4 regions of the Arthrobacter sp. MP_M4 genome follow, and region 3 is predicted to be linked to each of the others. Evidence: riboswitches for the same ligand, from Rfam matches in the RefSeq annotation. Region 3 holds a riboswitch; each other region holds the start of a gene.
The links. Region 3 has a riboswitch for S-adenosylmethionine ahead of RCH15_RS08995 (aminotransferase class V-fold PLP-dependent enzyme). Riboswitches for the same ligand answer to the same signal wherever they lie in the genome.
Positions count from the first base shown of each region.

Region 1: linked by a shared signal. The riboswitch ahead of RCH15_RS12590 (DUF1737 domain-containing protein) and the one ahead of RCH15_RS08995 (aminotransferase class V-fold PLP-dependent enzyme) in region 3 are both predicted to bind S-adenosylmethionine.
Region 2: linked by a shared signal. The riboswitch ahead of RCH15_RS03615 (bifunctional o-acetylhomoserine/o-acetylserine sulfhydrylase) and the one ahead of RCH15_RS08995 (aminotransferase class V-fold PLP-dependent enzyme) in region 3 are both predicted to bind S-adenosylmethionine.
Region 4: linked by a shared signal. The riboswitch ahead of RCH15_RS14920 (cobalamin-independent methionine synthase II family protein) and the one ahead of RCH15_RS08995 (aminotransferase class V-fold PLP-dependent enzyme) in region 3 are both predicted to bind S-adenosylmethionine.

Region 1 covers NZ_JAXCHX010000016.1:52,489-59,528, reverse strand. The annotation lists gene pabB (aminodeoxychorismate synthase component I) at 1-1,204, shown strand, start outside; gene cls (cardiolipin synthase) at 1,249-2,724, opposite strand; gene RCH15_RS12600 (aminodeoxychorismate lyase) at 2,818-3,780, shown strand; gene RCH15_RS12595 (hypothetical protein) at 3,811-4,590, opposite strand; SAM riboswitch class IV at 4,876-4,990, shown strand; gene RCH15_RS12590 (DUF1737 domain-containing protein) at 5,061-5,336, shown strand; gene RCH15_RS12585 (rhodanese-like domain-containing protein) at 5,333-5,743, shown strand; gene RCH15_RS12580 (O-succinylhomoserine sulfhydrylase) at 5,744-6,952, shown strand; gene RCH15_RS12575 (glutamate--cysteine ligase) at 7,037-7,040, opposite strand, start outside.
Region 2 covers NZ_JAXCHX010000002.1:258,893-265,932, reverse strand. The annotation lists gene metX (homoserine O-acetyltransferase MetX) at 87-1,238, opposite strand; SAM riboswitch class IV at 1,250-1,365, opposite strand; gene RCH15_RS03615 (bifunctional o-acetylhomoserine/o-acetylserine sulfhydrylase) at 1,450-2,766, opposite strand; SAM riboswitch class IV at 2,829-2,944, opposite strand; gene RCH15_RS03610 (VOC family protein) at 3,144-3,782, shown strand; gene RCH15_RS03605 (CPBP family intramembrane glutamic endopeptidase) at 3,903-4,658, opposite strand; gene RCH15_RS03600 (histidine phosphatase family protein) at 4,747-5,427, shown strand; gene hutI (imidazolonepropionase) at 5,459-6,667, opposite strand; gene RCH15_RS03590 (NAD(P)/FAD-dependent oxidoreductase) at 6,679-7,040, opposite strand, start outside.
Region 3 covers NZ_JAXCHX010000009.1:15,312-22,351, reverse strand. The annotation lists gene RCH15_RS09005 (Nramp family divalent metal transporter) at 1-212, opposite strand, end outside; gene RCH15_RS09000 (class I SAM-dependent methyltransferase) at 469-1,245, opposite strand; gene RCH15_RS08995 (aminotransferase class V-fold PLP-dependent enzyme) at 1,333-2,799, opposite strand; SAM riboswitch class IV at 2,834-2,947, opposite strand; gene hisN (histidinol-phosphatase) at 3,046-3,858, opposite strand; gene rsgA (ribosome small subunit-dependent GTPase A) at 3,914-5,029, opposite strand; gene aroA (3-phosphoshikimate 1-carboxyvinyltransferase) at 5,013-6,431, opposite strand; gene RCH15_RS08975 (DoxX family protein) at 6,439-6,987, opposite strand.
Region 4 covers NZ_JAXCHX010000023.1:6,663-13,702, forward strand. The annotation lists gene RCH15_RS14915 (uracil-DNA glycosylase) at 1-107, opposite strand, end outside; gene RCH15_RS14920 (cobalamin-independent methionine synthase II family protein) at 264-1,472, opposite strand; SAM riboswitch class I at 1,485-1,589, opposite strand; gene RCH15_RS14925 (adenylosuccinate synthase) at 1,872-3,161, shown strand; gene RCH15_RS14930 (CoA-binding protein) at 3,335-3,832, opposite strand; gene RCH15_RS14935 (O-acetylhomoserine aminocarboxypropyltransferase/cysteine synthase family protein) at 3,829-5,187, opposite strand; gene sfnG (dimethylsulfone monooxygenase SfnG) at 5,187-6,392, opposite strand; gene acs (acetate--CoA ligase) at 6,402-7,040, opposite strand, start outside.

The DNA.
Region 1 (7,040 bases), on a different contig from region 3:
CCGCTGGCTTGACGCGGCCTGGGACTCCGGTGCCCTCCACGGCCCGGAGCACTATCCCTGCGAGTTCACCCTGGGCTGGCTCGGCTACCTCGGCTACGAACTCAAACGGGAGACCGGCGGCAGCGACGTCACCGCCGGAACCCCCGACGCCTGCCTGTTGTTTGCCGGCCGCGCCGTGGTGCTGGACCATGTGGAGCACACGGTCTGGCTGCTGGCGCTGGACACTGCGGCCGCCGGGGAATGGCTCGGAACGGCCCGCACCGCAACCGAAGCGGCGGTGCCCGGGCCGGCGTCGGGAGCCGGCGGCAGCAACGCCGTCGGACCCTCCTCCTCCGGCCACAGCGCGCCGGACTTCACGGCGCGGGACTCCGAGGCCGCGTATAAAACGAAGATTTCGCAGGCCCAGCACGAGATCGCCGAGGGCAACACCTACGAGGTGTGCCTGACCACCACGCTGACAGCCGAGCTTTCCTCCGCGGTCGATCCATGGCAGACCTACCTGGCCCTACGCCGGAAAAATCCGGCCCCGTTCGCAAGCTACCTGCGGTTCGGAGAGCTCGCCGTGGCGAGCACGTCCCCGGAACGGTTCCTCCGGATCGCTGCCGACGGTCACATGCGCGCCGAGCCGATCAAGGGAACCCGGCCCCGGGATGCCGACGCCGCCCGGGACTCAGCGCTGCGGCAGGACCTCCAGTCCTCACCGAAGGACCGCGCCGAGAACATCATGATCGTGGACCTGCTCCGCAACGATCTCAGCCATTTCGCCGTGCCCGGATCGGTGGCGGTCAGCCGGCTTTGCGCGATAGAAAGCTACGCCACGGTCCACCAGATGGTGAGTACCATCGACGCCCGGCTCCGGCCCGGCATGCCGCGGGCCGAGGCCGTCGCAGCATGCTTCCCCGCCGGGTCAATGACCGGCGCCCCCAAGGTCAGCACCATGGCCATCCTCGACCGGCTCGAGGGTGCACCCCGCGGCGTGTACTCAGGGGCAATCGGCTATTTCTCTCTCAACGGCGCCACCGACCTCGCCGTAGCGATCCGCACCCTTGTGGTAACCGGGCAGTCCGGGAACCGCACTGCGCTGAGCCTGGGCGTCGGCGGTGCGATCACCGCGGATTCCGACCCGCAGGAGGAATACGCGGAGATCAGGGCCAAAGCGTTCGGGGTCCTCTCCGCGCTCGGCGCGGAATTCCCGCCCGGCTAGGCTCCGCACCGGCCCGCCACCACGTCCGGGCAGCACGCCGCAGGCTATTGGAGCGTCGCCGTCAGCCGGGCGACGTTGTCCACGTATTTGACCCCCATGGGCCGCTTCATCCAGTCCTCAAGCACCAGCTCGCGGGAAACCCCGCGATAGGTGTCTTCCACGGCGCTGACCCGCCGGACGATGTCCTCACCCAGGAGCATCACGGAGACTTCCAGGTTCAGCGAGAAGGACCGCATATCCATGTTGCTTGAGCCCAGCACCGCGACCTCGTTATCGATCGTGAAGTGCTTGGCGTGCAGCACGAACGGGGCCTGGTACAGGTAAATCCGCACTCCGGCCTCCAGCAGCGCCTCGTAATAGGACTGCTGCGCGTGGTGGACCAGGAACTGGTCGCCCTTCTCTGAGACGAAAAGTTCGACGTCGACACCGCGCTGCGCCGCCGTCGTCACCGCGTACAGGAGCGAATCATCCGGCACAAAGTACGGGCTGCAGATCGAGATGTTGCGCTGCGCGGAGTAAATCAGGGTATTGAAGAGCCGCAGGTTGTTTTCGGTGATGAAGCCCGGCCCGCTGGGCACCACCTGGGCGGTGATGTTCCCGGCGTGCAGTTCCGGGCGGTGCGCCAGCTGCTGTTCGAGGTTTTCGTCCGTTTCGCTGAGCCAGTCGGTGGCGAAGACCACGTTGAGCGTGGTGACAATCGGTCCGCGCAGGCAGGCCATCAGCTCGACCCATTCGCGGCCCACCTTGCGGTGCCGGGGGTTGTTGTAAGAGGGCTCGATCAGGTTCTGCGACCCGGTGAACGCAACTTCGCCGTCAATGACCATGATTTTGCGGTGGTTGCGCAGGTCCGGGCGACGCCACTGCCCATGGACGGGCCGCAGCGGGAGCATGGGCCGCCAGCGGATCTTGCTGGCCTTGAGCCGGGCGATCAGCTTGCTGTAGCCCTTGACGCGCAGGGTCCCCAGGTGGTCGAACAAAAGGCGGACTTCCACACCGCGCTCGGCAGCTTCCTCCATCGCTGTCAGCAGGTCATCGGTGAAGTGGTCCGAACTCAGGATGTAGAACTCGGCGTTGACGAAGGACTCCGCTTCCCGGACGGCGGCCGCCATGGCCGTGAACGAATCCGGGTAGCCCGGGAGGAGGTCCACGTGGTTGCCGTCCACCATCGGCAGCGACCCCAGCGTCTTGTTCAGTTCCGCCGCGGACAGCACCCAGTCCGGGCCCTCATAGCCGCTCTCCAGCATCGCGAGCTCCGAGGCGCCGGCGCGGACCCGGGTGTTCACTGCGTCCTGCTGCGCCCGGCGTTTGCGGGAGAGCCGGAAGTTGCCGAAGAGCAGGAAGAGCACCAGGCCCACGGCCGGAACAAAGAAGATGATGAGGAGCCATGCCATGGCAGTGGTGGGCCGCCGGTTTCCGGGAATGATGCCAAGGGCCAGGACCCTGATGCCGAAATCAACCACGGCCAGAATCAGGATGACCCATGACGGAAGAGAATCCGCCAGCGAAAACGGCCACAGCACAGGCGAACCCCTCAAGCTCCAGGCCCGCGGAACAGTTCCGGAACGGGCAACCTTGAAATCCTATCCCGTCACCCGCCGCACTAAGCTGAAGGCATGACTTCTCCCGCAGCCGCTAAGGCTCCCACCCCGGTGCTGGTCTTCCTGGATCCCGCGTTCGACGGCGGCCGGCTGGCGGACGCCACCAAACCGCAGCTGATGGCGACCGACCAGGGAGCCACCCGAGGCGACGGCGTCTTTGAGTCGCTGCTGGTTGTGGGCGGACAGCCCCGCAAGCTCCAGGCGCATCTGAACCGGCTGGCCGGGTCCGCGCGGCTTTTGGAGCTGGGCATCCCGGCCGAGGGCGTGTGGCGCCGGGCCATTGCCACGGCGGTCAGCGAATACCGGCGCAGCCATCTGCCCGGCGGCGGTGCCACTGAGGACGACGAGCTGGTCGTGAAACTTCTGGTGACCCGCGGCGTCGAAGGCGCGGCGGGGCCCACGTGCTGGGTGCAGGCGTCGGTCCCCGGCGCCGCCGGACGGCGCCAGCGCGAAACCGGCATTGACGTCCTGCTGCTGGACCGCGGCTACGACAGCGAAGTCGGGGAACGCGCCCCCTGGCTGCTCATGGGCGCCAAGACCCTCTCCTACGCCGTTAACATGGCAGCGCTTCGCTACGCGCACGCGCACGGAGCCGATGACGTGATCTTCACCTCCGCGGACGGGCGGGTGCTGGAGGGTCCGACGTCCACCGTCCTGCTCGCACATCTGGACACGGACGGCGACGGCGCCGGCGGGGTGCGCACGGTCCGGCGGCTGATCACGCCGCAGCTCGACAGCGGAATCCTGCCCGGCACTTCGCAGGGGGCCTTGTTCACCGCGGCCAAGGCGGCCGGCTGGGAACTGGGCTACGGCCCGTTGGAGCCGCGTGACCTGTACGACGCCGACGCCGTCTGGCTGATCTCGAGCATCCGGCTGCTGGCTCCCGTCAACCGCATCGACGGCCGGGAAATCGGCACGCCGGAACTGCGCCAGCAGCTCACCGCGGAGCTCAACGCGCTGTACGCCACCATCGAATAAAGCTCCCGGGCCCGCCGGGGACGGTGCGGTTCAGCCCTTGGCGAGGGCTTCGTCGACGATCCGGGCCAGGTCCGCGGCTGCGTCCTCGGTGACTCCGGGGCCTGATGCCACCGCCGCGGCCGTCAGCGCACCGCTGAGACCCATGACGGTGACAGTGGTCTGGGTCTGCCCGGTCGGCAGGGTCTGGATGCCCATGGTCGAGAAGGACTTTTCCGCCGACGTCGCGATGTCCAGGACTTTCGTTTCGCTGGCGACTTTTTGGCCCTGGAGCTCCATGGTGAAGCTTGCGCATTTCTTGCTCCCAGCTACCGATTCGTCCAGCTTGGAGCGTTGCAGGTCCGGATCCTGGACAGCCACGACCGTGACGACGGTGACCACCTGGTCCGCGGCGGACTGGGACACGCCGCTGGCATAGCTGCTTCCCTCCGGGATCTGGCTGTTGCTGTCCACCACCGCCGCGCACTCGGGCGGGGTGATCGCGGCCGTGGCGATCAACTTCTTCGCCGTGGCGATGCCTTGCTCCAGCTGGTCGGCGGATACGGCGGTGAACCCGGCGCCGCGCTCGTCCGTGAGCCCGGCAATGATCTGCGCGAGATCCCCGGCCGCATAGGCCTTCACCGTCGCGGCCGGCGACGGCGCGGAGGACGGGCCCGCGGCCGGGGATGACGGGTCAGGTGTGGTCGGCGAAGCCGGGGCCGCGGCCGAGGACGGACCGCCCGGGGCTGAAGGCGCCGGAGTGCCGCCGCAGCCTGCGAGCGCCAAAGCGGTCGAGAGCAGCAACGCTGCCGGAGTGATGGTGCGCAGAATCATGGAGTTCCCCAATTTCACTGTAATGGTGTCATGCACCGCATCGGGCGCGGCAGTCGTGAGCTTACGATATCCGGTCCGTGAAAAACACGACCCCGCCTGCGGAGGTGTTGGAGGCCTCCTGAGAGCTTCACGTTAAGTCTGAGCCCTAACGATTGGCCCCAATAGCGGCTACCGCTCCGTTGCATTTCTTTTGTCGGTTCGTCACCTTTTCTCCGTTCCGGCCCGTTACTTAACATGACGGCGGCAACCGTGCGGGCCGGCGTCCCGGGTGTTAGGTTTCTGGTGAGTAATGAGAACCGGCGCCAAGCCCTGACTGGCCGGACGGCAACCCTCCCTTTCGCGGCGGGGTGCCTCAGGTGAGTACTCGGCATATCGACCAATCGAGCTGCAAGCGTGAAAGAAGGAGATCCGTCGTGCCTGACGCGTCCGCCCCCGCAGTACCCATACCGGCACCAGCCCCGACCCCGGCGATTGCCGGCACGAGCGGGAAGAAGCTGGCATACCGCCTGTTCACCGGCCCCGACGACCGTGCATTTTGCGAGCGCGTCTCGGCCGCCCTCGCCGCGGGCTACGTTTTGCACGGCAGCCCGGCCGCCACGTTCAACGGCAGCGACGTCGTCGTGGCCCAGGCTTTGGTGCTGCCGGCGGCGATCGCCAGCGCCGATGCCGCCGTCGCCAACGCCGTGGGCGGCCTTGGGTTCGCCGGAGAAATTGACGGAGACTTCGACGGAGAGGGCCACGCGTGAGCTACGCCGGAGACCTCAGCCCGCACGAGGCGTGGGCAAAGCTCGAAGACGGCGCCCTTCTCGTGGACGTCCGCACCGAGGGCGAATGGGCCCATACCGGCATCCCGGACACAACCGGGACACCGCACCCGCCGCTCTTCCTGCAGTGGAATCTGGCCGGCGGCATCCCCAACCCGCAATTCATCGCGCAACTGCAACAACTCGCTGCCGAGGCCGGCAACACCGAACTTCTCTTCCTGTGCCGCTCGGGCGTCCGGTCCATTGCCGCAGCGCACGCAGCCACCGACGCCGGGTTCACTTCCTACAACGTCCTCGAAGGCTTTGAGGGCGAACCCGACCGGCAGGGGGAACGGACCGTCAACGGCTGGCGGAACCGCGGCCTGCCCACGAGCGCGGAAAATCACTAAATGGCTTTCAATCCCGAGGCCGGGGGCTGGAGCGCCGGCACCCAGGCTGTCCGTGGCGGCCTGGACCGGACAGGTTTTCAGGAAACCGCCGAACCGATCTTCCTGAGCTCCGGATTCGTCTATGAATCCGCGGCCGCCGCCGAGCGCGCCTTCACCGGCGAGGACGAACGCTTCGTCTATTCCCGCTACGGCAACCCCACGGTGGCCACCTTCCAGGAACGGCTCCGGCTGCTCGAAGGCACCGAGGCCTGTTTTGCCACCGCCTCGGGCATGTCCGCGGTCTTCACCGCGCTTGGGGCCCTCCTGGCCGCCGGCGACCGGGTGGTAGCAGCCCGCTCGCTGTTCGGCTCGTGTTTCGTGATCCTCAGCGAGATCCTGCCCCGCTGGGGGGTGCAAACGGTCTTCGTCGACGGACCGGATCTGGAGCAGTGGCGCTCAGCGCTCTCAGAACCAACGACGGCGGTCTTCTTCGAGTCGCCGTCGAACCCGATGCAGGAAATCGTCGATATCGCCGCCGTGAGCGAGCTGGCGCATTCCGCCGGGGCGACGGTCGTCGTTGACAATGTCTTTGCCACTCCCCTGTTGCAGCGCTGCGGGGAACTCGGCGCGGATGTGATCGTCTATTCGGGAACCAAGCACATCGACGGCCAGGGCAGGGTGTTGGGCGGCGCGGTTCTGGGCACCAAGGAATTCATCGAGGGACCGGTCAAGCAGCTCATGCGCCACACCGGCCCGGCGCTCTCCGCCTTCAACGCGTGGGTGTTAACCAAGGGCCTGGAGACCATGGGCCTGCGGGTAACCCATTCCTCCGCTTCGGCCCTGCGGCTGGCCGAGTGGCTGGAGGAGCAACCCGGCGTCAGCTGGGTCCGGTACCCGTTGCTGCCTTCCCATCCGCAGCACGAATTAGCCGCCCGGCAGATGAAGGCCGGCGGCACCGTGCTGACTTTCGAGCTCTCCCCGTCCCCCGGCAGGTCAGCGAAGGAGGCCGCGTTCGCGCTGCTGGACGGGCTGCGGATCATCGATATCTCCAACAACCTGGGCGATTCGAAGTCCTTGATCACCCATCCCGCCACGACGACGCACCGCGCCATGGGGCCGGAGGGCCGGGCCGCGATCGGTCTGAGCGACGGCGTGGTGCGCCTCTCCGTGGGCCTTGAGGACCTCGAGGACCTGATCCGCGACCTCGGCCAGGGCCTCAAGCAGATCTAGTCGCGCCCGGCCGCCGCGAGCAGGCAGTTCGCGGCTATGTTTTCGGGCGGTACTGCCGCGAAATGCGGTCCCAGCGTCACGGGCTCAG
Region 2 (7,040 bases), on a different contig from region 3:
GAGCCTTTCAGTCCTGAGCCTCAACGGCCATTAGTGCAGAGCGCATCTGCAAAAACGCACATTGGTCGTACTTTTCTGCTCCCGGACTACCCGAAGAAGTACTGCTTAAGCTGGGCATCAAGCTGGCCGATCTCGGTCAGGAAGCCATCATGGCCGATCGGGGCCTCGATGGTGTGCACCGGAACTTTGCCTGGCAGGGCCTCGGCTAGCGCCCGGGTCTGGGTCGGGAAGTACAGGCGGTCCGAGTCGACTGCTGCCAGCAAAAATTCGGCGGTGGCCGGGGCCAGGGCCTCCGCGAGGGTACCGCGGCCCCGGCTGATGTCATGGCTCATCAGCGCCTCGGTGATGGCGATGTAGCTGTTGGCGTCGAAGCGTCGGACCAGCTTGTTGCCTTGATGGTCAAGGTAGCTTTCCACCTGGTAGCGCCCGCGTCCGGCGAGGGATCCGGCTTCCAGCGGAGCCTCCGAGTCCTGGGCGTTCCGGCCGAAACGGCCGTCCAGTTCGGCGGCCGAGCGGTAGGTGATGTGCGCGATCCGCCGGGCCAGGGCCAGGCCCGCTACCGGCTCCGGCCCGCCGTAGTAGTCCCCGCCCTTGAAGTTGGGGTCCTGCCGGATGGCGAGCGTTTGCGCCTGGGCGAACGCGATTTGTTCTGCGGTGCTGCTGGGGCCGACGGAGAACACGCCGCAGCGCTGGACCCGGTCCGGGTGGCTGACGGCCCACTCCAGGGCACGGGCGCCGCCCAGGGAGCCGCCCAGCACGGCGAACCAGCTCCGGATGCCCAGGGCGTCCGCGAGCCGGGCCTCAGCTTCTGTGGTGTCCCGCAACGTCACGAGCGGGAAACGTGAGCCCCACGGGTTTCCGTCGGGCGCCGTCGATGAGGGCCCGGTGGAGCCGTAGCAGCCGCCGAGGATGTTGATGGAGACCACGAAGTATCTGTCTGTGTCCACCGGGGCGCCCGGTCCCGCCAGTTGCTCCCACCAGCCGGGTTCGTCGCTGTCGCCCCGGGTGACGTGGGTGTCCCCCGTGAGGGCATGTTCGATCAGGACCGCGTTCGAGGCCTCCGCATTGAGGGTGCCCCAGGTTTCGAAACCGAGGACGACCTCGGGCAGCGAGGAGCCGCATTCGAGCGCGAGGGATCCGATGGGTAAGTACTGGACGGTCCCGTCGGGAACGGAACCGTCCGGGGCGGAGGAGGGCTTGCTTGCGGGGGCACCGGTGCGGGTGACGGCAATCGTCATGTGAGGACCTAACTTCGCGCTTGCCCGCCGTCAGCTGACCGGCGGGCCAGGTCTTCACCCGGGGCACCCCGCCGCAAAAGGAGGGTTGCCGGCCAGCAAGCCGGGGCTGTCACTGGCACTCATGACCTCCCCTGAGTCTACGAAACCCATTGCCGGAATGGCGAAGATTGTGACTTCCATGTGACAGCCGGGCCACTCAGTGCCGAATGGATCAGGCGGTCTTCGCTGCCCGGAAGCCGGCATCGAGGTCCGCGATGATGTCATCGATGTGCTCAAGCCCCACCGAGAGCCGGACCAGGCCGGGGTGGACGCCGGCGACGGCCTGCTGCTCCGGGGAGAGCTGGCTGTGCGTGGTCGACGCCGGGTGGATGACCAGGGAGCGCACGTCGCCGATGTTTGCCACGTGGGAGTGCAGTTCCAGGGCGTCGACAAAGCGTTTTCCGGCGTCCGCTCCCCCGGCGAGGTTGAAGGAAACGACGGCGCCTGTCCCCTTGGGCCCGTACTTGCGGCCGCGCTCGTACCAGGGGCTGGACGGCAACCCGGCATAGGCGACGGATTCGACGTCGTCGCGCGCTTCCAGCCATCCGGCCACTTTGACGGCGTTGGCGACGTGCCGTTCCATCCGCAGGCTGAGGGTCTCGATGCCCTGGGCGATGAGGAAGGCATTGAACGGCGAAACGGCGGAGCCGAGGTCCCGCAGCAGCTGGACACGGGCTTTGAGGATAAAGGAGAGGTTGGCGCCGAGGGCACCGTCGGCACCGAGATCGCGGGCATAGACCAGGCCGTTGTAGGTGGGGTCCGGGGTGTTGAAGCCGGGGAACCGCTCCGGGTCCTTGCTGAAGTCGAAGTTGCCGGAGTCCACGATGACGCCGGCAATCGCCGTTCCGTGACCGCCAAGGTACTTGGTGGCGGAATGCACCACGATGTCCGCGCCCCACTCAATGGGCCTGATGAGGAACGGCGTGGACAGGGTGTTGTCCACAATCAGCGGCACTCCGGCTTCATGGGCCACCTGGGAGATGCCCTCAATGTCCAGCACGTCCTGGCGCGGGTTGGAGACCGCTTCGCCGAAGAACAGCTTGGTGTTGGGCTGCACCGCATTCCGCCATTGCGCCAGGTTGTCCGGGTCCGCCACGAACGTTGTGGAGATACCGAACTTCTTCAGGGTGTGTGCCAGCAGGTTATAGGTGCCGCCATAGAGACTGGGGCTGGCCACCACATGGTCCCCGGCCTCGGCGACGTTCAGGATCGCGAGCGTTTCCGCGGCCTGTCCGGAGCTGAGCAGCAGGGCTGCGAGTCCGCCTTCCAGGCTTGCCACGCGCTGCTCCACGGCGTCCTGGGTGGGGTTGCCGATCCTGGTGTAGATCGGCGCCAGTTCGGCCAGCGCGAACCGGTTGGCGGCGCTCTCGGCGCTGGGGAAGACAAACGACGTCGTCTGGTAGATGGGCAGCGACCGGGCGCCGGTGGCGCTGTCCGGCTCCTGGCCGGCGTGGATCTGGCGGGTTTCAAAGGACCAGGCACTTGACATGGAACAACTCCTAAAGGGCCGGGCACAGTCTGCCCGGCAACCTTCCGGCCCGGGCGGCACTGGCGCCGCGCTTGCCCCCCGGCGGGCGCCGGACGGCCAGGTCTTCACCCGGGGCACCCCACCGCGAGACGAGGGTTGCCGGCCAGCAAGCCGGGGCCGTGCGCTGGCACTCATGACCTGACCCCAGTCTAGGAACCGGTTCAGGCGGTGGATAGCTTTGTGACGAACAAGTCGTGGCCGGGGATGGGCCCCCGGGCGGCGCTTCCTGTCATCGTGGCGGGCCCCCGCGGGCGCTCTGAAAGCCGTCCCGCGGGTCATTCCATCCGGTTAGGGCACCCTAAGCTGAGAGGCGCATCACAAAGTGCCAAGATGAGGGCATGCGCATGGATCACGTCTCTTACGCCTGTGAACAAGATGGCCTCGCTGCCACCACCAAACGAATTGCGTCTGCCCTCGGCGTGGAAGCCGTGAAGGGCGGAGTCCACCCCCGATTCGGGACCCGCAACATGATCATTCCGCTCGCGGGACACAAGTACGTCGAGGTGGTGGAGGTGCTGAACCATCCCGCCTCGGACAAAGCGCCCTTCGGCCAGGCTGTCCGCGCCCGGTCGGCGGCGGGCGGCGGATGGATGGGCTGGTGCGTGGAAGTGGACGATCTCGCCCCGTTCGAGGAGCGGCTGGGACGCGCCGCCGTAAACGGCAACCGCAAGTTCCCGGACGGCCGCGAACTGGTCTGGAAACAGATCGGCATTCTCGGCCTCATCGCCGATCCCCAGGTCCCCTACATGCTTAGGTGGGAAGGCGATCCGGAACTCCACCCGTCCAAGGCCTACGAGAGCAACGTCAAGATGTCCGCCCTCACCATCGCCGGCTCCGCAGAGCGCGTCACCGAGTGGCTCGGCGTTCCGGTGGAGAAACCGCTCGAGGACGTGGCCGTGAACTGGCTCGCTCCGCGCGGTACACCGGGCATCCTCTCTGTCACCTTCGAGACGGTCTCCGGAGCAGTCACCATCTGACGCTTTTCCGCCCCACCACTTCGGCCGCCATCAGCGGGTGCCAATGACGCCACCCCCGATGGCGGCCGAATTCGTTAAACGCCAATCCCGGGAACCGCCGGGGTCTGGAGCCAACGAACCTCAGCCCAGGCCGATCGCCTTACCGAAAAGACTAAAGCCGACGAACGCCACGATGTCCAGCATGGCGTGGGCGATCACCAGCGGCATCACCCGGCGGGTGCGCGTGTAGATGAATGCGAAGATGACGCCCATGATGGCGTTGCCGACGAAGGGACCGAAGCCCTGGTACAGGTGGTAGCTGCCTCGCAGCATGGAGCTTGCAAAGATTATCAGGGGGACGCTCCAGCCGAGCTTGCCCAGCCGGTCCACCAGGTAGCCCACCACGATCACTTCCTCCACGATGCCGTGCCGGACCGCGGAGAGGATGAGCACCGGCACCGTCCACCAGTAGGAGTCCAGCGCACTGGGGATAATCGCCGTCGTCATCCCAAGCGCCCGGCCTGCGGCGTAGAGACCCAGCGACGGGATTCCGATGAGCGCGGCCAGGCCCAGGCCCTGGAGCAGGTCCTTGCCGGGGCGCGCGAAAGTGAACCCAAGCTTGCCGCAGGCTGCGGCGGCCGTGCGGTGTTCGGCGAGGAAATAGATCACCAGTGCCACGGGCACCAGGGCAAAGATGATGTCCAGCAGCTGGTAGGTGAGGTCAAAGTACTCCCGGGTGCTTTGCGAGCGGTTCAGCGTGGAGGTCGCTTCCGCCAGGGGCGCCCGGGTCATTTTGTCCAGCAGCTGCACCACCGAATACACGGCTGACTGCCCCAGCGACAGGCCCAAAACTATCCACACTTCTATCCGCAGCCGACGGCGCGAGGGAACCAACATGTTCCTATCTTGCCCGCAGTTACCGGTAGTTTCCTGAAACCGCCCGTTGCTAAAGGATGCGCCCCGGCCGGGCCTATGCTTGGTGGTTATGAGTGCGCCCGGGAAAATCATTATGATCCGGCACGGCCAGTCCGCGGCCAACGCCGATACCTCGATCTACAACAGGGTCCCGGATTACCGGATCCCGCTGACGGAGCTCGGCATCGGGCAGGCCCGGGCGGCCGGCGAAGAGGTCCGGCGGCTGCTGGACGGCACGCCGGTCTGCGTCTACGTCTCGCCCTACCTGCGGGCCTACCAGACCCTGGAGGCGCTCAATCTCGGCCCGCTGGTGGAGCGGGTGATCGAAGAGCCGCGGCTTCGCGAGCAAGACTGGGCCAATTTCCAGATCACCGGCGAGATTGAGGACCAAAAGGAACTCCGCAACGCCTACGGCCACTTTTTTTACCGGTTCCGGGAGGGCGAGTCCGGCTCCGATGTCTATGACCGGATCTCCTCCTTCATGGAAACGTTGTACCGCCACTGGTCCCGGCCGGACTACGCACCCAACGCTTTGTTCGTTACCCACGGGCTGACGATGCGGCTGTTCTGCATGCGCTGGTTCCATTGGTCGGTGGAGTACTTCGAATCCCTCAACAACCCCGACAACGCCGAGGTCCGCACCCTGCACCGCAGCACGGACGGCAAGTACGAGCTGGATAAGCCGTTCAGCCAGTGGGAACCCAGACGGGTCGATGAGACCGTCCTGGATGCCCCGCCGATGTTCTTCTAGCCGCCACGGGCTCTTCCCGGACAGTTCGTGGTCAGCGGGCGCGTTCCCCGGCCCGCCAGACGGCGTGCGTCAACGGCATGCCGGGCCGGTAGGCCAGGTGGGTGGCGGACGGGGCGTTGAGAAGGTGGAGGTCCGCGCGGTGCCCGACGGCGATCGACCCGACCGCGCGTTCGCCGGCGGCGTCCTTCCCGCATTCCCGGCCGAGGGCCAGCGCCCCGCCGTACGTGGCCGCGCGCACGGCCTCGTGGACACTGAGCCGCATCTGCAGCACGGCCGTGGTGACGCCGAACGCCATCGAACTCGTGTAGGACGTGCCCGGGTTGCAGTTGGACGCCAGCGCGAGCTGCACACCGGCGTCGAGCAGCTCCCGGCCAGGTGCCAGCGGTTGCCGGGTGGACAGGTCGCAGGCCGGCAGGCACGTGGCCACCGTCCCGCGGCCGGAGCCTCCGCCGGCGTCCCAGCCGGACCAGCTGGCGGCAAGGGCGCCGATGTCGGCGCCGGAAAGGTAGTTCACGTGGTCCACGCTGGCGGCGCCGAATTCCACTGCGAGCCGCACCCCGGGGCCCTCACCCAGCTGGTTGCCGTGCACCCTCAAGCCCAGCCCCGCGTCCTTGCAGGCCTGGAGCACCCGCCGCGACTGGTCCTCGGTGAAGGCCCCCTGCTCGCAGAAGACATCGGCCCAGCGCACAAACGGCCGGACGGCCGATAGCATGGGGCCGCATACCAGCTCGGTGTAATCCTCCGCGTCCATTCCTGCCGGCACCAGGTGCGCGCCAAGGTAAGTGACTTCGTCAGCCACCGTGGAGGCAATCCGGGCGCTGCGGGCCTCGTGCTCCACGTCCAGGCCGTAGCCGGTCTTGGTTTCGAGGTAGGTGGTGCCCTGGGAGACGGCCTCGGCGACCCGCCCCATGGCCAGGCGGGTGAGGTCGAAGTCGCTGGTGGCCCGGGTGGCCCCCGTGGTCACGGCTATGCCGCCGGCGCTGTAGTTCTCCCCCGCCATCCGGGCCTCGAATTCGGCCGTCCGGTCGCCGGCGAAGATCAGGTGGGTGTGCGAGTCGACCCAGCCCGGCAGCATGGCTCGGCCGCCCGCGTTGACGGCTTCGTCGGCGGCGGGCGCGTCAGCGGCCCGGCCCAGCCAGGCGATGCGTTCGCCCTCAATCACCACGGCCGCGTCCTTGAGGACCCGGTGTTCGAGGTCCTGGGTCATCAGCTCGGCAAGGTTGGTGATCAGGGTGCTCATGGGTCCATTCTTCAGCGCCGGATGGACCAGCGCGTGGCCGCCAGCGCCTCCGCTGTCCGGGATGCCGGACCGGGGGGTGCTGCGTGGCCGGCGCCCTGGCCTGCGAGGATCAACCTTGCGGCCAGCTCGGCGATGCCGGAGGAGGTCTGGAAGCCGTAGCCGCCCTGTCCGGCGAGCCAGAAGAACCCGGCGGCTTCGGCGTCGAACCCAACGACCGGGATGCCGTCGGCCGCTTCGGTGCGCAGCCCGGTCCAGGCCCGGCTGACGGTGCCGATCCCCATCGTCGTAACGGTGTTGAGCTGAGTAATCAGCGCCTCAATGTCGCCGGGGTTCGGCCGGGCGTCTTCGGGGCCGCTCGGCACCGTTTCGGACG
Region 3 (7,040 bases):
CGCTCACCGAGGATCTCGGGAAGGCTCTTTCCGGTAACGATGCCGAGCTTGGCGGACTGGTACTGCACCAGCACGGCCATGATGTTGGCGGCCACCAGTACCCAGACCAGGAGGTAGCCGTACTGGGCGCCGGCCGTCAGATTGGCGGCGACGTTGCCGGGGTCCACGTAGGCTATCGCGGCAACGAACGCCGGGCCGAGCAGGCCGATCATGGCCCGGCGGCCGCCCGGTAGCCGCCGTGGCGGCAGGTCCGGAGCCGCGAATTCGTGTCCTGTTACATCCAGCACGGCAAGGCTCCCTGGGTAGGTGCGTCGGCAGTGACGCGGCCGGTGGCGGGATAGGTGCCGGCACCGGAGTTCCATCTGCCTATAAATAACTTTTAGGCGTACCGAAACCATAAGCCAGGGCGGCGGGTCAGGGCAACGTGAGGGTCCTCACCGCCACCGGGAAGGTCCGGCTGCACCGGCCTCAGGCCCGGATGGCCCGCCAGCTCTGCGTGAGGTAGGGCAGTGCGATGACGTCCCCGGGGCCATGCCCCAGATGTTCGTGCAGATACCAGTCAAGGTTGCCCAGCACCCTGGCGCGGGCGGTCGCTCCGGCGGCCAGGTAGTAGCTGCGGGACTTGGTCAGTTCCAGGATGTCCGCCGTCCGCAGCGGATCGTCCCACCGGGTGAGGTGGCTTTCCAACCCCGTGAATTCCGGGCCAAGCGGCGGGATGAAGTCCGGTTTGTGAACATCTCCCGCGTGCATGATGCGTGAGAGCCGGTGCACCCAGGGAACAGACGTGTCCAGCTGGTTCCATATCAGCCCCAGGGTGCCGTGCGGACGGAGGATCCGGGCGATTTCCGTGCTGGCTCGCAGCGGATCGCACCAGTGCCAGGCCTGGGCGACGGTCACGACGTCGAACGCGCCGCCGGGCAGGCCGGTGTGCTCAGCGGTGCCCTCGACGGCGGACACGCCGGGCAGTGCCTGCCGGAGTTGTTCAAGCATGCCGGCGGAGGGGTCGACGGCCACGGTGTGCAGGCCGCGCCCGGCGAGCAGCGCCGTGAACTTCCCGGTCCCGGCGCCGAGGTCCGCGGCGTCCACGGCGCCGGCGGGGATCAGCCAGTCGGCCGACTCGGCCGTGTACCCGGGACGGACACGGTCATAGTGTTCCCCGCCGTCCTGGAAGCTTTGCCCCAGCTCCCGGCGCCGTTCCTGATCGAGCTGGGGGCCGCCGTGAGCTTTGGGTCCGCCGCTTGCCACGTGCGATCTCCTTCGGCAGATCCGGATGGGTACCTGTCGAATTTACCGCACGTGGCAGCGCCCGTGTTTCCTGCTCCGTCCGCTCTGTCAGTCCAGGGTGCAGGGGGCCGCGCCGGCGGTGCCGGGGGTGTTGGGGGCCCAGTGCGGGTAACTGCGGGTGTCATTGGACGGCACCCAGCGTCCCGTGTCCACGACATAGTCCCACCCGAGACCGTTCCGGCGGAGTTCCTCAATGCCGGAAATCAGCCGCTGGGCGTCCTCCAGCCGGGAGCCAAGGCCGAAGCTTGCCCGCAGCGAGCCCGAGGGCAGGCCAAGCCGGCGGAGCAGCGGATGCGCGCAGAACCGGCCGTCGCGCAGCCCGATGCCGTGTTCGGCCGACAGGTACGCCGCCACCAGACCCGCGTCGTAGCCTTCCAGAGAGAAGTTGACGACGCCGATCGTGCCGGTGCCGGACACGGAGCCCGCGGCAGCGTCGAATGAAGCGCTGTCCGAGAAGATCTGGTGGACCGTGACACCATCGATTCCGGCCAGGCCTTCGACGAGGAACGCGCGGATGGCGTCTTCGTGGCCCCGCCACTGCTCCGCGTCCAGGCCGGCGATGACCTGGGTGGCCCGGGCCAGGGCGGCAGCGCCGAGGACGTTGGGGGAGCCGCCTTCATGCCGTGCGGGGCCGGTGGTCCAGCTGACTGTATCGATCCGGGCATCCTGCACGGCTCCGCCGCCGGCCAGATGGGGCGTTCCGGCGTCGAGCCAGTCGGTGCGGCCGATCAGCACACCTGCTCCGAACGGGGCGTAAAGCTTATGGCCGGAAAAGGCAAGGTAGTCGATGCCGTCAGCGGCCATATCGATCCGCCGGTGCGGCGCCAGCTGCGCGGCATCGACGACGATCCGGGCGCCATACTCGTGCGCCAGGGCGGCGAGGGCCCGGACCGGCAGGATCTCACCGGTGACGTTGGAGGCGCCAGTGACGGCGAGCAGATTCACTCCGCCGTAGGCGAGTTCCCCGCCGAGCAGTTCCAGGGTGCCGGCGAGAGTCGGTGCAGCGATGACGCTGCGGTGCGGCACACGCTGCCACGGCAGGAGGTTGGCATGGTGCTCGATGTCGAGGTAGAGCACCTCACCGGCGGAAACGCCGTCGACGACGGGCAGGCACCCCGCCAGCAGGTTCAGGGAATCAGTGGTGTTGCGGGTAAAAATCACCGCATCATCCGGCCGGCCGCCGACGAAATCCCGGACTACGTTGCGGGCGTTTTCGTAGACGGAGGTGCTGATCTGGGAGGCGTAACCGGCACCGCGGTGAACGCTTGCGTAGAACGGCAGGATCTCGTTGAGGTAGGCCGAGACGACGGAGAGGGCCGGAGCCGAAGCGCCGTAATCCAGGTTGGCGTAACGCACATGCCCCCCTTGGATCAGCGGCGCCTGGATCTCCGCGCCGGTCACCGCGGCCAGCGGCCGGCGGGCGACGGCAAGTCGCGCCCGGGTAGCGGCCGGTCCGGTCCTGGCCGGACGTCCAGGAGCCGCGGGACGGGGTACGGGAATGGTGGCAGTTGGCATGGGACCTCGCTCGAAAATGGACCCCCGTGCCGGGAATCCGCGCTTGCCGGGTCCATTCAGGACCGGCCAGGTCGTCACCCGGGGCACCCCGCCGCGAATGGAGGGTTGCCGGCCAGCAAACCGGGGTTTCGCGCTGGCACTCGTGACCTTTTTCGAGCGTAGGCCATGCCTGCTGCCGCAGAAAAGGCAGGGCAGGATTGTGAAGTGCTTTGTTACGGAGCGGCCGTGATGGCCGGCCGCCGGATCCTAGAGCAGGTCGTCGAGCCCCGGGTTGAGGCGCTTGAGGACCTCGGAGTGCAGGATGGAGTTGGTCGCAAGGGCGTTGCCGCCGAAGGGACCGTCCTCGCCCTCGAGGGACGTGAAGCGGCCGCCGGCTTCCGTGACAATCGGGACCAGTGCGGCCATGTCGTAGAGGTTAAGTTCCGGCTCGCAGGCGATGTCGACGGCGCCTTCGGCCACCATGCAATAGGACCAGAAGTCACCGTACGCGCGGGTGCGCCAGACCTCCTCGGTGAGGCCGAGGAATTCATCGAAGTTGCCGCGCTGCTTCCAGCCGCCCAGGGACGAGTAGGAGAGCGAGGCGTCCGTGAGCTTGGAGACATTGGAGACCTTCAGCCGGGTGGCCGCCGCCAGCGACCGTCCCATGTACGCTCCACCATCCTTGGCGGCCCACCAGCGTTTGCCCAGGGCCGGGGCGCTTACGACGCCGACGACCGGCTCGCCCTCGTCAACGAGGGCGATCAGGGTGGCCCAGACGGGGACGCCGCGGACGAAGTTCTTGGTCCCGTCGATCGGGTCGATGATCCAGCGGCGCGAGCCGTGGCCGGAGCTGCCGAATTCCTCTCCGAGGACGGCGTCGCGCGGCCGGGAGCGGGACAGCTGGCCGCGGATGGCTTCCTCGGCGGACTTGTCAGCGTCGGTCACCGGCGTCAGGTCCGGCTTCGTCTCGATCCGAAGATCCAGCGCCTTGAAGCGGCTCATGGTCTGGGAATCCACGGAATCTGCCAGTACATGGGCGAGGCGGAGGTCATCGTTGTAACTCGAAGCGGGTTGGCTCATGGATCCAAACTACCGGCAAACCGGGCGGGGGAGCGGTAGGCTGCGCCGCATCCTGCTAGGAGACGGTGCCGAGTTCCTTGACGTCCTGGGCTTCCATCCGGGGGTCTGTCCCAAGCAGGCGGCGGAGTGAGGCGAGCCGGGCCGGTCCGGAGTCGCCCGCATGGCCGGCGGCCACCCAGGCGTCCACGCCGCAGTTGACGGCATTGGAGTCATGTTTGCAGCCCCGCTCGCAGTCGTCAGTGCCGGGCTCAAGATCCGGGAAGGACCGCAGAATCCGGTCCGGGTCGACGTGGGCCAGGCCGAAGGAACGGATACCGGGGGTGTCGATGATCCAACTGCCCGCAGGCGCCGCGTTGACTTTGAGGGCGAGCGCGGAGGATGAGGTGTGGCGGCCGCGCCCGGTCACGGCGTTCACCCCGCCGGTGGCGCGCTCGGCGCCGGTCAAAGCGTTGACCATGGTGGACTTGCCGACGCCGGAATGGCCCAGCATGACGGTGACTTTCCCGTCGAGGTAGGCACGCAACTGGGAGACGGCGTCCTTGTCGAGGCGGGCGGACAGTCCGTCGTCGGAGCGGGCGTCGATACCGGATGCCGCGGAGTCTGCCGTCTTGGAAATGATCACCGGAAAGGCAAGGTGCTGGTAGTTGGAAAGGAGCTCAGCAGGGTCTTTGACGTCGGCCTTGGTGACCAGCAGCAACGGCTCGATGCCGGCGTCGTACGCGGCCACGAGGGCACGGTCGATAAACCCCGTCCTCGGCTCGGGATTGGCAGCTGCCACGACCACCACCAGCTGGTCGGCGTTGGCGACGACGGCGCGCTCGATCGGATCCGTGTCATCTGCGCTGCGCCGCAGCAGTGTCCTGCGGTCCTGAATCCGCACGAGCCGGGCCAGTGTGTCGGCTTCCCCGGTGACGTCCCCGACGAGGGAGACGAAGTCGCCTGCCACGACGGGGTTGCGGCGCAGTTCCCGGGCCCGGGCGGCAATGATCTTGCGTTCCTCGGGGGTTCCTTCGGCGACGACGGCGGTGTACCTCCCGCGGTCAACGGTGATGATGCGGCCCGTGACGGCTTCCTCGTAGCTGGGTCGGTCCTTGGTGCGGGGCCGGGTGCCTTTCTTATTGGGACGGATGCGGACGTCGGATTCGTCCCACGAATCAGTGCTGCGTGCCACCGTGGGCGTCCCTGTCTGTGCGGCTGGATTCAGCGGTGGAGCCCTGGACGAGCATGGCGGCCCACAGTGCCGGGAAGTCCGGCATGGTCTTGGCCGTAGCGCCGATGTCCTCGACCTGAACGCCCGGTACGGCCAGGCCCAGGATGGCGCCGGCGGTGGCCATGCGGTGGTCGGCGTAGCTGTGGACCACGCCGCCATGCAGCGGCGCGGGCCGGATTACCAGGCCGTCGGCCGTCTCCTCGGCGTCCCCGCCCAGACGGTTGATCTCTGCGACAAGCGCGGCCAGCCGGTCAGTCTCGTGCCCGCGGAGGTGGGCAATGCCGGTCAGCTGCGAAGATCCGCTGGCGAGGGCGCAGAGGGCGGCGACCGTCGGGGCGAGTTCGCTGGTCCCGTCGAAGTCCGCGCCCTTGATCTCCGGTCCGCCGGTGACGGCCAGAGTGCCGCCGGAGAGGGTCACGGTGGCACCCATCCTCGTGAGGATGCTGCGCCACTGGTCGCCGACCTGGGTGGTTTCCAGCGGCCAGTTGGGGATCCGGACGGTGCCGCGGGTGGCGAGAGCTGCTGCCAGGAAGGGGCCGGCATTGGAAAGATCCTGTTCGATCCGGACGTCGAAGGCGCGGATCGGCCCCGGTGAGATAACCCAGTGGTTTGGGCGGGAATCATCAACGGCCACACCGGCCCCGCGCAGCACCGCGACGGTCATATTGATGTGGTCCAGGCTGGGGACGGGTTCACTGGGCCTATCCGTGCTGCGGTGCTCAAGGTGCAGTCCCTCACCGAAGCGTGCGCCGGCGAGGAGCAGGGCCGAGACAAACTGCGAGGACGCGGTGGCATCGATGACAAGCTGTCCGCCGCGCACGTCGCCGGTGCCGGCGACGGCAAACGGCAGGGAGGAGGCCTGGCCGCCGGCTGGCGCGGCGACGTGCACGCCCAGGCCGGTGAGGGCCTCGATAATCGGGCCCATGGGTCGCTTGCGCGCGTGCGGATCGCCGTCGAATACGGTCACACCGCGGCGCAGGGCCGCGACGGGCGGGACGAACCGCATGACGGTCCCGGCGAGCCCGCAGTCAACCTCGGCCGGACCCGCGGACGCGTCCTGGCTGATGGGCTTGATGGTGAGATCCGGACCGAAGCCGCCGTCGCCTGGCACCTCCGTGATGGTGGCCCCGAGCCGCCGCAGTGCCTCGATCATGAGGGCGGAGTCCCGGGAGTGCAGGGGCGCCCGCAGCCGTGACGGGCCGTCGGCGAGGGCCGCCAGCACGAGGTACCGGTTGGTCAGCGACTTTGAGCCGGGAACGGTGAGCGTGGCGTCCACCGGCCGGCCGGCCAGGGGAGCCTGCCAGGGGGCGGCGTCGTCCGGGTGAACAGGGACGCCAGCCGTGTGGGGGGTGGTGCCTGCCATTGCCGCTTTAGGCTCCGACGGTGTGGTCTACGGCTTTGCGGACTGCCTTGTCGGCCTTCTTCAGCCGCTTGCCGGTGGTCTTCCTGACGTCAGCGGCGAGGTGGCCGGCGCCCTTCTTGGCATCAGCGGCGAGGTGCTCGGCGCGCCAGGCCAGGCTAGGGCGGCCGTTGGTGTCGACGGCGGCCAGCAGCACGCCTCCGGTCAGCGAGACGTTTTTGAGTAACTGCTTCCGGCGGGCATCGCGGCCCTCCTTGGACGTGATGTCCGCGCTGCGCCATTCGACGTAGCTGTTGAGTGCGGAGATGAGCGCCAGGACGGTGGCAGCAAGCCGTGCCGACTTACCCAGTGCGAACAGGACGCCGGCTCCCACCTGGGTACCGCCGATGACTCGCGCGAGCACCTTCTCGTTGGTCTGGAACGGGAGGGATTCGGCCGCGCGGCGCAGAAGGGGGGAGAGCTGTGCCGCAGTGTCGTCCGCGTTCTTGAGCTTGTCCATGCCTGCGAGGACAAAACTGGAGGCGAGCATGGGCCGGGCGAGAATGCGGACAAACGTCATGAATTTCCTCCTGGAGAAACGAACCGCGGGTTTGATGCGGGAGAGTCGGTTCT
Region 4 (7,040 bases), on a different contig from region 3:
TTGGTGGCCTGCAGCGTGTCGCACAGCTCGTTTACGGCTGCGACGCTAGGTTCGTAGCGGCGGCTCAAAAGCTGCTCGCGGGAATTTTCAGTGGCCAAGGCTGTCATATATTGCTGAGTCTCCTGCAGGTTTGGTGAAGCTCCCAGACCGTACGCGGGCACGCCAATTACGGTGTGGTTTGAAAATGTGGTGTGGACCGATTCCTGGTCGATCCTTATTAGTCTATCAAGCCCTGCGAAATGACGGACCGGCCGTGGGGCCGGCTACCAGAGCCGGGCGGTTGCCCGGCGGGCTCCCTCGCCCAGGGATTCCAGCTTGGCAAAGGCGATTTGCGGGTGCACGCGGCCGCCGAGACCGCAGTCTGTGGAGGCAATCACATTTTCCCGGCCCACCAATTCGGCGAAACGCACGATCCGGTCAGCCACCAGGTCCGGGTGCTCGACGACGTTGGTGGCGTGGGAAACGACGCCAGGAATAATGACTTTTCCGTCGGGCAGTTTGGTGTCCTCCCAGACCCGCCATTCATGTTCGTGTCGGACGTTGGCGGCCTCGAAGGAGTAAGCCCCCGCGTTGACCTGCATGACGGAACCGATGATGTCCGCGAGGTCAATGTCGGTGGTGTGCGGTCCGTGCCAGGAGCCCCAGCACACGTGCAGACGGATCTGGTCCTGGGGAAGATCGCGCAGTGCCCAGTTGGTGGCCTCAACCCTGAGCTGGATGAACTTCAGATAGTCCGCCAGGCTCGGCTCCGGGTTGATCTGGTCCCAGCTTTCGGCCAGCGACGGGTCATCGAGCTGGACAGTGAGCCCCGCATCGATGATGGCCTTGTACTCCTCGCGCATGGCATCGGCGCAGGCATAGAGGAGCTCCTCATCGGAGGTGTAATACTCATTGGCGACGCGTGCGCAGGAGCCGGGGGACAGGGACGCGACGAAGCCCTCGGACAGCCCGGCTGCGGCCAGGCCGGTCTTGAGGTTGGCGATGTCCGACCCCACCAGGGCCTGGCCGGTGTAGCTCAGCGGGCCGGCGATCTTCGGCTGCGTGACGGACCTGCGGTGCGCCAGGATCCCGGAGGACGGATCGTTGTAGGCGTCGTTGAATTTTTGCCGGTCGCGGCGGTCCGGGAAGGAGGTCAGCACGATGTGGCCGGGGCTGGAGCGGTGCACGGCGGCGTCCGCCCAGCGGTCCACGTCCGTCGGTTCCAGGCCGCCCAGCCGGCTGAAGGAGTAATTCCACCACGCACCGTAATCAACCGCGCTGGACATGGTGTGCCCGTATTCGCCGTCGTTGGGGATGTCGATGCCGAGATCCTTCTGGCGCTGCACGATGTCCACCACGGAGGTTTCCAGCAGGTCCAGGAACTCGGGAGTGATGCCGTCTGACTCTTTGGCCTCGTTCGCGGCGATGAGCTCGGGCGTGCGGGGCAACGAGCCTGCATGGGTGGCGCGGATATGGTCGGTGTTCTGCGGCATGGGAGCGCGTCCTTTCCATCGGTCCTGGCGGTAGCACCTTTGCCGTCACAGTGGTGTGCGCGGGCAGGGTTGCTGCGGCGTCAATGGTCCAGGTCCCTCGGCCGCTCGGGATGGTCACCTCCTACCTAATTCGAACCGGCCGACCCGCGCAAGCCTGTCCCACGAAGTTCCGCAAGCTGGACACTGCGCAGGTGGAGCCGAGGAGGCCGGCGGCCCGGCGGAAGTCCAGTGGCCGGGCAAATGAGCTGCTGTCACCGCCATCGGCTAAACTTGGGTGGTAAGAGCCCCGGAAACTGGCGTTGATCGAAAGAGCACAGCGGTAGATTCGGGGCATTCTCATGAACGGCGCTAAGCTGCGGGACACCTGCGGTTTGGCCCGAACGAATGGGGGAGGATCCCATGCCAGCAATCGTGATCGTCGGAGCCCAATGGGGCGACGAAGGCAAAGGCAAGGCCACTGACCTGCTTGGTGGCCGAGTCGACTACGTCGTCAAGCCCAACGGCGGCAACAATGCCGGCCACACCGTCGTCGTAGGCGGTGAGAAGTACGAGCTCAAGCTCCTTCCGGCCGGCATCCTGAGCCCCAACGCGGTCCCGGTTATCGGCAACGGCTGCGTGGTGAACCTAGAAGCGCTGTTCCAGGAAATCGACGGCCTCGAAGCCCGCGGCGCCGACACCTCCAAGCTGCGCGTCTCCGCAAACGCCCACCTCGTGGCGCCGTACCACCAGGTGCTGGACAAGGTCACCGAGCGTTTCCTGGGCAGCCGCGCCATCGGCACCACCGGCCGGGGCATCGGACCGGCCTACATGGACAAGGTGGCCCGCCTCGGCATCCGCGTCCAGGACGTCTTTGACGCCTCCATCCTGCGCCAGAAGGTCGAAGGCTCGCTGCGCCAGAAGAATGAACTCCTGGTCAAGGTCTACAACCGCCGCGACATCGAGGTGGACGAGATCGTGGAGTACTTCCTGTCCTTCGCCGAGCGTCTGCGCCCGCTGGTCATTGACAGCACCTATGTGCTGAACACCGCCCTGGACGAGGGCAAGGTGGTCCTCATGGAAGGCGGCCAGGCCACGTTCCTGGACGTCGACCACGGCACCTACCCGTTTGTGACCTCCTCGAACCCGACGGCCGGCGGCGCCTCCGTGGGCTCGGGCATCGGCCCCACCCGGATCTCGCGTTCCATCGGCATCATCAAGGCGTACACCACCCGCGTGGGCGCCGGCCCGTTCCCCACCGAATTGTTCGATGAGATGGGCATGTACCTGCAGAAGACCGGCGGTGAATTTGGTGTCAACACCGGCCGGCCGCGCCGCTGCGGCTGGTACGACGCCGTGCTGGCGCGCCACGCCTCGCGCGTCAACGGCTTCACGGACTACTTCGTCACCAAGCTCGACGTCCTCACCGGCATCGAACAGATCCCGGTCTGCGTGGCCTACGACGTCGACGGCGTCCGGCACGAGGAAATGCCGATGACCCAGACCGATTTCCACCACGCCAAGCCGATTTTCGAGTACTTCGAGGGCTGGACCGAGGACATCACCGGCGCCCGCACCCTGGAGGACCTCCCGGAGAACGCCAAAAACTACGTGCTGGCCCTGGAAAAGCTCTCCGGCACGCGCTTCTCGGCAATCGGCGTCGGTCCTGACCGCGACCAGACCATCGTGATCAACGATTTGATCAACGACTGACGCATCCGAAGCTAACGCACGACGGCGGCGGGTCACCTGAAAAGGTGGCCCGCCGCCGTCGTTTGGCCGGGTGCCGCGAGTTCGGCGGGAACGTGGGGCAAGGTGCGGCGCGCCGTTTCGTTATGGCGAGCCCGCACGCGTGCCGCGAGTTCGGTGGCCCGGCGCGGGCGCGGTTAGGCCAGGACCTGCCGTTTGGACGAAATGACGCCGGTGTCGAAGCCGGCCAGGTGCAGTCCGCCGTGGAACCGGGCATGCTCGATTTTCACGCAACGGTCCATCACGACGTCGAGCCCGGCCGCCTCGGCTTCCTTCGCCACGTCCTCGTGCCACGAGCCCAGCTGCAGCCAGAGCGTTTTGGCGCCTGCCGCGACGGCCTCGTCCAGGACCCCCGGGAGGTCATCGTGCTTGCGGAACACGTCCACGATGTCCGGGCTCTCCGGCAGGTCCGCGAGCGAGGCATACGTTCGCTGGCCCAGGATCTCCTTCACCACCGGATTTACGAAATACACCTTGTAGCGCGTGGAGGACTGCAGGTAGGTGGCAACGAAGTAGCTCGCCCGGGACGGTTTGTCCGAGGCGCCCACGATTGCGATCGACGTTGCCTGCCGCAGCAGGGCCAGCCGCTCCGGGGCGGACGGCTCGGTCCAGGTACGTTCTTCTTCGGTGCTCACGCGTTAACTCCGATCGTGCAGGCGTCAGCCTCTGGCGTGTGTACGCCGCGGGCGGAGGCATCAGGGGCTGCCACCGTTGCAGCGTCCAGGGCCTGGTCAATGTCCCAGAGGATGTCCTCGAGGTCTTCCAGCCCGATCGAGATCCGGACCAAGTCCTCCGGGATGCCGGCGGACTCGAGCTGTTCCGGGCTGAGCTGCTGGTGGGTGGTGGACCCGGGATGGATGACGAGGGTCCGGGAATCGCCGACGTTGGCCAGGTGCGAGGCCAGCTGCAGGGACTCGATGAACGTCTGCCCGGCCGCGCGGCCCCCCTTCACGCCGAAGGAGAACACCGAGCCCGGTCCGAGCGGAAGGTACTTCCGGGCCCGCTCGAAGTACGGGTGCGAGGGAAGGCCCGAGTAGTTCACGTAGGCCACACGTTCGTCCGCTTCGAGCCACTCCGCGACGGCCTGGGCGTTCTTGAGGTGTTCGTCCAGGCGCTGCGGAAGGGTCTCCACGCCCTGCAGGAGCTGGAACGCGGACATCGGGGACAGGGCGGGTCCGATGTCCCGCAGCTGCTCGCAGCGGAGCTTCGTGAGGAAGCCGTACTCGCCGAAGTTGCCCCACCAGGAGACGTTGCCGTAGGAGGCCACCGGCTCGGTCATCGTCGGGAACTTCCCGTTGCCCCAGTTGAACCGGCCGCTTTCGACGATCACGCCGCCGAGGGTGGTGCCGTGGCCGCCGAGGAACTTGGTGGCGGAATGGATAACGATGTCCGCGCCGTGTTCGATCGGCCGCACGAGGTACGGCGTGCTCAAGGTGGCGTCGACGACGAGCGGGATGCCGGCGTCGTGCGCTGCCTTGGCCAGCCCCTCAAGGTCCTGGACCTCGGAGGACGGGTTGGCCACCACCTCGACGAAGATCGCCTTGGTGTTCTCCCGGATGGCAGCGGCGTAGTCCGCCGGATCGGTGCCGGGGACGAACGTGGTGTCGACGCCGAAGCGGCGCAGCGTGACGTCCAGCTGGGTTACCGTGCCACCGTAAAGCTGGGAGGCTGCCACGATGTGGTCACCGGCCTGGGTGAGCGCGGCGAAAGTGATGAACTCCGCGGCCATCCCCGAGGACGTCGCCACCGCACCGATGCCGCCCTCCAGGGACGCGATGCGCTCCTCGAACGCGGCCACCGTGGGGTTGCCGATCCGGGAGTAGATGTTGCCGTACTTCTGCAGCGCAAAGAGGTTGGCGGCGTCCTGGGTGTCCTTGAACACGAAGGAAGTGGTTTGGTAAATCGGCACGGCCCGGGCGCCGTGCTCGGCGTCGGGGGTGCCGCCGGCGTGCAGGGCGCGGGTACGGAACCCGAACTTACGGTCAGCCATTATGCGTCCACCTTAATCGTCGTGGCCGGAATCCCGGACAGGTCCAGTTCCGTGCCGTGCTTGCGGGCCAGGTCGGCCTCGAGTTCGCGGACGATCGGCAAGACGTCCTGGCCGAACGCTGCGACCTCCTCCTGGAAGTGCAGGTAGGCGGTGAGGAACAGGTTCACGCCGATTTTCTTATACTCTACGATCCGTTCGGCGATCTGCTCCGGGGTGCCGATCAGTTGGGTCTTGAAACCGTCGTTGTACTGGATCAGATCCTCGAAACTGGAGTCGGCCCACATGCCCTTGCCGTCCTTCGTGGACGCCCCGGCTTCCTGGACCGCGGCGCGGAACCCCTCGACGGCGGGTTTGTGCGCCTTCGCGACGATCTCGCGGAGGGTATCGCGGGCTTCCTTCTCGGAATCGCGGGCGATCACGAAGCCGTTCAGGCCAAACCTCGGAGAGGATAAAGCGGCAGCGAGGGCGCCTTCGGTACCGCGCCTGGTCTCTGCGGCAGCGGCGACGACGCCGGCGATGTTCTCCTTGAAACCCTCCAGGTCCTTGCCGTTGGAGAAGTACCAGTCCGCCACCCGGCCGGCCGTGGCCTGCGCGGCGGTGGAGTTGCCGCCGAAGAAGATTTCCGGGTGCGCCCGGCCCGGCACGTCCACCGGTGCCGGCTGCAGGGTGAAATCGGCGATGTTGTAGTACTTGCCGGCCTGGCTGTAGTCCTGCTCGGTCCACAGCCCGCGGAGGACCCGGATGAACTCCTCGGTGCGGACGTAGCGTTCGTCGTGCTCGAGCCATTCGAGGCCGAAGTTCTCGAATTCTGCTTTGAGCCAGCCGGAGACGATGTTCACGGCGGCGCGGCCGTTGGAAATGTGGTCCGCGGTGATGATGAACTTCGCCAGCACACCGGGGTGCCACATGCCCGGGTGGACGGCGGAGATCACCTTGAGCCGCTCCGTGGCGGCGAGCAACGCGAGGCTGAACGAGGTGGCCTCGTGCTGCTTGTCGGCGCCGTAGGAGGCGGCGTACCGGGTCTGGGTCAGGGCGTACTCGAAGCCGGAGTTCTCCGCGATCCGCGCCAGTTTCTTGTTGTAGTCGAAGTCCCAACCGGTGCGCTGTTCGATGGTGGAGACCACCAGGCCGCCGGAGACATTCGGGACCCAGTAGGCGAACTTGAGCGGATCGGAAAGACGGGCGACGTTGCTGATGTCTGTCATAGGAGTTCCTTACTTCCGGGGTGTATCGGGTGTGGCATTGCGGTCACGCAGGACGGCCTGGATGCCGGCGATCGACGGTTCGTTCTGCAGCGAGGTGGTGTCTCCAAGCGTGGTTCCTTCGAACAGCTGGGTCAGCAGCCGGCGCATGATCTTGCCGCTGCGGGTCTTCGGCACATCCTCGACGATGACGACGTCGCGAGGCTTGGCGATCGGCCCGATCGCCTTGGCGACGTGGTTGCGGAGTTCCTCGGCCAGCGAGTTCGGGCCCACGCCGGCGAGGGACCCTGCCTGTGGTGGCGAAGGCTGGGAGCCGGTGGGGACTTGTGAGGGGAGGGGACGGGTGGGGACGACGAACGCGACGATCGCGTGGCCGGTCTTCGGGTCCGCGACGGGGCAGACGCCGGCCTCCACCACGTCCGGGTGCGAGACGAGGGCCGATTCAATCTCGATCGTGGAGAGCAGGTGCCCGGAGACGTTGAGGGTGTCATCCACCCGCCCGAGAATCCAGATGTCGCCGTCGGCGTCGTACTTCGCGCCGTCGCCGGCGAGGAACCAGCCCCGTTCCGCGTATTGCCGCCAGTAGGAGTCGAAATAGCGTTGCGGGTTGCCCCACACGGTCCGGGCGATGGCGGGACCGGCCGCGTCCAC